One region of the Gordonia sp. CPCC 206044 genome, then DNA from elsewhere that is predicted to be linked to it. Evidence: riboswitches for the same ligand, from Rfam matches in the RefSeq annotation. Region 1 holds a riboswitch; the other holds the start of a gene.
What was found. A riboswitch is a leader RNA that binds a small molecule or an ion and turns the genes downstream of it on or off. The one in region 1 is predicted to bind cyclic di-AMP.
Positions count from the first base shown of each region.

Region 1 (3,204 bases):
ACCGATGCAATCTGCGGTGCACGTACTGCATGCCTGCCGACGGCTTGGACTGGCTGCCCCCGCAGTCGGTGTTGACGACCCGCGAATTGATCCGGGTGATCACCGTCGCCGTTCGAGATCTGGGCATCGAGACGATCCGTCTCACCGGCGGCGAACCACTCCTGAAGCGCGATCTGGAAGAGCTGATCGCGGCCGTCGCGCAGCTACCCGGCCGGCCGGAGATCGCGATGACGACCAACGGCCTCGGGCTCAAGCATCGTGCCGATGCTCTCGTTGCCGCCGGTCTCGATCGCATCAACGTCTCACTCGACACCGTCGACCGAGAGCGATTCGCCGCCATCACCCGTCGTGACCGCCTCGACGACGTGATCGCGGGGCTGGCCGCGGCGCGGCGCGCAGGCATGCGGACGGTCAAGGTCAATGCCGTCCTCGCCGATCACGACGACCTGACCCGGGTACCCGACCTGCTCGACTTCTGCCTGGAGCACGGCTACCAACTGCGGATCATCGAGCAGATGCCGCTGGATGCCGACCACCGTTGGGATCGTTCGTCCATGGTGACCGCGGACGAGATCCTGACCGCCCTGCGACGCCGATTCACACTGCTGCCCGACCCACGCCCCCGTGGCAGCGCGCCCGCGGCGACGTGGCTCGTCGACGGGTACGAGGTCGACGGCAATCCGGCGCGCGTCGGGGTGATCGCATCGGTGACCCGCCCGTTCTGCGGTGATTGCGACCGGGCTCGTCTGACCGCCGACGGCGCGTTGCGCAACTGCCTGTTCGCGGACACCGAGGCCGATCTGCGACCCGTGCTGCGCAGCGGACTCCCCGACGACGAACTCGACGCCGCGATCGCCGAGTGCTGGCGAGCCAACGCCTGGGGCAAGGCAGCCGGACACGGCGTCAACGACCCCGAGTTCCACCAGCCGAGCCGGCCGATGTCGGCGATCGGAGGCTGAGGCCGCCGTGCGCATCACCATCCGGTTCTTTGCTGCCGCCCGGGCCGCAGCGGGCACCGAGACATCCATCGTCGACGTCACCGACGACATCACCCTGGGCGGGCTCGAATCGGTGCTGGGCGCCGACAACCCGGAGCTCGCGAGGGTCCTCGAACGCTGCTCGTATCTGCGGGACTCGATCGCGGTGTGCGATCGCCTCGCACCGCTCGGTTCATGCGCCACGCTCGACGTGTTGCCGCCGTTTGCCGGTGGCTGACACCACATCTCGCCTGTGAGTTCAGTCACATAACGGGATGATCACGAGAAGGACACAAAGCGACTATCGGCCCGTGAACTGCGGCGACGCCGAAAGTGGATCGAAAGTCCCGATCCGGCACCGAAAATCGGCTTGCCAACAACGTGATTCGCGATCGAAGACGTCGTACTGTGACTGAACGACGCCCACGGGGGGTCACGAGCAAGTAACCAAGTACATACCGTTCCGTCGGCCGCGCCGAGCCTCGCTCCGCCACGGGACGTACCAGAACGACATCTAGGAGCGAGGACGGGGGACCCACTCTCCCGGCAGAGATCGGACGGCACACCGCCGTCCTTGGGGTTAAGTCCCGGCGTGATTCACGTCAGGCCGAGACCGGGCACCTCTCGCCCGAACCCGACAGCTGACTTCGTAGGCGCGTGGAGAGAGGAACACCACCAATGTCCGGACGTCACCGCAAACCGTCGAACACCACGACCACCAAGACCCTCGCGAAGGTCGCGCTCACCGGCGCTGTCCTCGGCGGCGGAGCCGCGATGCTGGGCACCGGCTCGGCCAACGCAGCCACCGATGCCGAGTGGAACCAGGTCGCCCAGTGCGAGTCGGGCGGCAACTGGGCCATCAACACCGGCAACGGTTACCAGGGCGGCCTGCAGTTCAGCCCGAGCACGTGGGCGGGCCACGGCGGCACGCAGTTCGCGCCGAGCGCCGACCAGGCCACCAAGGAACAGCAGATCGTCGTCGCCGAGCGCGTCCTGGGCAGCCAGGGCAAGGGCGCATGGCCCGTGTGTGGCACCGGCCTGTCGGGTTCGAGCCCGCGCACCGCGCCGGCTCAGCCGAAGCCGCTGCTGCCGCAGCTCCCGGATCTGCCGTTCAGCTGGAACACCTCGCCGGAGGCCAAGACCACCGACGACGTGAAGACGCAGATCGATTCCGCCCTCGCGCAGGCCACCGAGAACAACAAGATCAACCCGGAGGTCAAGGGCCTGTGGGACGCCGCCAAGAAGAGCGGCTACGAGCTCAACTCGGACCAGATCAAGCTGTTCAACGAGCACAAGGACCAGCTGCCCACCCCGTGAGTGACAGCAGCCGTCACCGGACTCGGTGACACACCGCCCTGATAGGGCCCATGGTCGAAGGGCCTCGCACGATGTTCAATCCGTGCGAGGCCCTTTTCCATGTTCGGGGGCGGATCGATCGGTCCCCGTGCGTGGCCCCAGCCGTCTGCGCTCACGCAGCGGCAGACCCACCCACATCACCAGGAAGACGACGAGTGCGACGCAACCGGCGGCGATGGCCGCCCAACCGCCGAGCGCGATGTCGAAGATCACCGTGAGCACCCCGATCAGCGCTACCCCGAGAAGACCGATACCGACCATCGTCAACAGGTGCGCGCGATCCACCAGTCGATCGATCGCGTGTCGACGGAACAGCAAGCGGTGCAGCGCGACCGGTGAGATCAGGGTGACGGTGGACAGGACCGCGAACACCAGGCTGACCACGAAGATGTGTTGTTGACGCGCCTCGAGTTCCTGGAATCCCTCCTGGAACGGGACCGTCAGCATCAGTCCGGTCAGGATCTGACCGCCCGTCTGCACGACCCGCAACTCCTGCAGCAGGCTCGCCCAGTTGCGGTCGAGTTGTTCGTCGGGGGTCTCGTTTCGTCCGGGACCGCCGCCGTTCGGCCCCGCTGACCCCGGATGGCCCTCCACGGTTTACGCCGATCCGACCCACTCGTCGGTGCCATCGTGGAAATGCTGATGCTTCCAGACCGGCAACTGTGCCTTGACCTCGTCGACGAGACGCGCACAGGTCGCGAACGCGGCCTGTCGATGATCGGCGGCCACCGCCACCACGAACGCGACGTCGCCGACGGCGAGATCGCCGACGCGATGCGAGACGGCGACCGCACGCACCCCCGACGCGTCCGCGACGGTGGTGGCGACCACCTCTGCCAGCACGTCGGGCGCCGACGGATGTGCCGAGTAC
Region 1 is NZ_JBCLVL010000007.1:141,069-144,272, forward strand. Features, by position in the region: gene moaA (GTP 3',8-cyclase MoaA) at 1-959, shown strand, start outside; gene AAFP35_RS13135 (MoaD/ThiS family protein) at 967-1,215, shown strand; cyclic di-AMP (ydaO/yuaA leader) riboswitch at 1,476-1,649, shown strand; gene AAFP35_RS13140 (transglycosylase family protein) at 1,656-2,294, shown strand; gene AAFP35_RS13145 (DUF6328 family protein) at 2,370-2,927, opposite strand; gene AAFP35_RS13150 (molybdenum cofactor biosynthesis protein MoaE) at 2,931-3,204, opposite strand, start outside.

Region 2 (3,204 bases), on a different contig from region 1:
CGTGGGCCGCCGGCCGCCTCGGATTTACACCAGTGGTGCGTCGCGGACCCCAGACGCGTTGTGCAACTGCGCAATCCGGAGGCCTGAGCGATCATGTCGGCGATGGTGGTGGCCGTCGTCCGGTTGCCGATCGGCCCGAGGGCGTCGTCCGACGGGGTGCGCGACACCTTGAGCCGGGGGAACCGCTCGCCGGTCAGCACCACCCACCAGCCGCGGTGCGGCTGGGTCGACCGCCGGTTGTAGGCGGGACGATGCGCGGCGAGCAGGCGCAGTTCGCGGACGCCTGCCTCGAGGCCGTGTGCGCACTCGACGTGATCGACCCGGGTCGCGAGGTTCACCATCTCGCCGATCCGGCGCCGCGGGTCGCTGCCGGTGAAGTACGAGAGCACGCGACGGCGGAGATCGACGGCGGTCCCCACGTAGAGGACCTCGTCGGAGGGGCCGCGAAAGAGATACACGCCGGGACGGGCGGGCAGGTCGCGTGCCATCGACCGCTTGGCACGCAACCGCGGATTCCCGCGCGGCAGGTAGGCGGTGAGTTCGCGCAGGGTGCCCACCCCTTGATTGCCCACCCGCTCGAGGAGTCGGTGGAACACCTCGACGGTCGCGCGCGCGTCGTCGAGCGCCCGGTGGGTGGGACGGGTGCTCACGTCGAACAGATCGGCGAGCGCGGACAGCCGCACCGACGGGGCCTCGTCGCGGCTCAGGATGCGACGAGCCATGGTCACCGTGCACAGGCTCGTGGTGAACGGCCAGTCGATACCCAGCCGCATCGCGTTCTGGCGGAGGAAGCCCATGTCGAAACGGGCGTTGTGCGCCACCAGGATCGACCCGCGGGCGAACTCCACGAAGGAGTGCAGTACCTCCCCGATCCGGGGTGCGTCACTGACCATCAGCTCCGTGATGCCGGTCAGCGTGACGATCTGGGGCGGGATCGGACATCCCGGATCGACCAGGGTGGCGAACTCGCCGAGTATCTCGCCGCCACGGATCTTGACCGCACCGATCTCGGTGATCCGGTCCTCGGTGGGGCTGCCGCCGGTGGTCTCGAGGTCGACGACCACCAGCGTGGTGTCGAACAGGGAGCGATCGGTGAAGTCGTCTCCCGCGGACTCCAGGTCGGCGAAGGTGAGCTGACCGTCCGCAGTGGGCGCGGGGCCGGTCGAAGTCGTCAGTGGAGCCACGTGGCGAACATTAGTTCGATGGTGCGACAGATTCTGGTGTGACAGGCGGGAAACCTGTTGTCGGGCGCTGTGCGGGCCGGCCTTGTCGGTGGTCCTCCCTAGGGTTCTTCTCGTGTACACGCGGCGGCCGCGGTCGGTGACGACACGCCGCCGGAGAACCCACCGGACACGATTGAGATGGAGATCACACATGTACATCGACTGCCAGAGCTGCCCGGGCCGGCCCGCCGCCTGTGACGGCTGCGTGATGCAGGTCCTGTTCGACGCCCCGAACTGGGCAAACCCGGGTGTCGAAGGTGGAGGAGAGGTCACGGTCACGACCCGGGTGGCCGATGCCGAAATCGATGCGGCCATCGATGTATTCGCCAGTGCTGCAATGGTCTCCAGGACCTCTGCAGTATCTGCAAGAAATGGGAAAACATCAGGTCACCGGGCAGATCGGGACCGCGGTTTGCGAATTCTGCGAGCTGGCTGAGCCGACGGGCGTCGAGGCCTGCGGCGGCGTCGGTAGACAGACCCGCATCTGATTTCGTAACCTTTCCGAGACCTTTGCAGAGCGTCCCGCTCCAACAGGAGTGGTCTGGGGGGGTCACCGCTCAATCGCCCAGCTGGGCGAACCGGGGAACCATCATTTTCGGGGGCAATTCCGAATTGGGGTGAGTCGCGCGTGCGCGCCGACGTTTACGTCGTCGTGCGTGTGTGTAGGGCCATTCTTCCGGCCCGAACCCGACAGCTAACCCGGTCGGCGGTCGAGGGAGAGCAAGGAGAAGTGGCTTCGTGGCCAAACATCGTTTGGAACAACCCAATCGCGGCACCAAGGTTGCCAAGCGTGCGGTGATCGCTGGGTCGATTACGGTCGGCTCGCTCGCTGCTGCTGCAGGCCCGGCGCTCGCTGCGCCGGTGCATGTGCCGAATGTGGGTACGTTCGAGCTGCCCGGGGTCGACACCAAACAGATCCCGCAGCAGTTCCAGGAGAAGAAGGCGGCACCGGCGCCCAAGAGTGCACCGGCCGCCGAGAGCACACCGGCTGCCAAGTCGCCGGGCGCCAACGTGAAGATCCCGAATCTGGGCACCTTCACCGTTCCCGGCCTGAACCAGGACCAGATCCCGGATCAGTTCAAGCCGAACGGCGGCGGCGCGATCTTCGGTCGTCAGACCGTCGCGCAGAAGGCAGTCCGCAACGCGGAGAGCAAGATCGGTTCGCCGTACTCCTACGGAGCTGCAGGCCCGAACGCCTTCGACTGCTCGGGACTCGTCTACTGGTCCTACAAGCAGGCGGGCAAGACCATCCCTCGCGACAGCTACGGCCAGCTCGGCGGTGGCCGCGCGGTGTCCATGCAGGACGCCCAGCCCGGCGACGTGCTGATCTTCAACGGCGGCGGACACGCAGGCCTGTACCTGGGCAACGGGAAGTTCGTCCACGCCTCGACCTACGGTGTGCCGGTCAAGCGGGACAACGTGAGCAACTGGCAGGTCACCGGTATCCGTCGCTACTGAGTGACGACACCGATGCGCATACGAGTGTGAGGTACGGGCGGACCACGTGACCGACGTGGTCCGCCCGAACCGCTTCGTCGAAAGTGACCATCCGCGGGGGAGGACCGCTCACGTCGGCAGGCGACGGGTTGGCGGTGGAGGAGAAGTGACAATCGTGGTTTCCGGATCTTCGATCGCGCGGCGATCGGTTCCCATCTTGTTCGTGACCGCGATGATGACGTTGGTCGTGGCGATCGGGCAGTTCGGGGCAGCAGGGGGCGCCCCGCAGGCATCGGCCGCTCCGGTGCGTTCGGCCGACCAGTTGCTCGGCCAGTACAAGAAGCTGAGCGACGACGCCGAGAAATCGGCCGAAGCGATGCACAACGCGCAGATCGAGTACGACAAGCAGCGACGCATCGTGGCCACCGCCAAGAAGGCATCGTCCGACGCCGATCGGACGCTGGTCACCACGCAACAGCGTCTCGACAGCTATCAGGGGCGGGTGGACTCCGTGGTCCGTGCCAGCTACAAGGGCGCCCGGGTC
Region 2 is NZ_JBCLVL010000019.1:15,820-19,023, reverse strand. Features, by position in the region: gene AAFP35_RS23210 (DEDD exonuclease domain-containing protein) at 1-1,184, opposite strand, end outside; cyclic di-AMP (ydaO/yuaA leader) riboswitch at 1,768-1,947, shown strand; gene AAFP35_RS23205 (C40 family peptidase) at 1,962-2,681, shown strand; gene AAFP35_RS23200 (NlpC/P60 family protein) at 2,893-3,204, shown strand, end outside.
Region 2: linked by a shared signal. The riboswitch ahead of AAFP35_RS23205 (C40 family peptidase) and the one ahead of AAFP35_RS13140 (transglycosylase family protein) in region 1 are both predicted to bind cyclic di-AMP.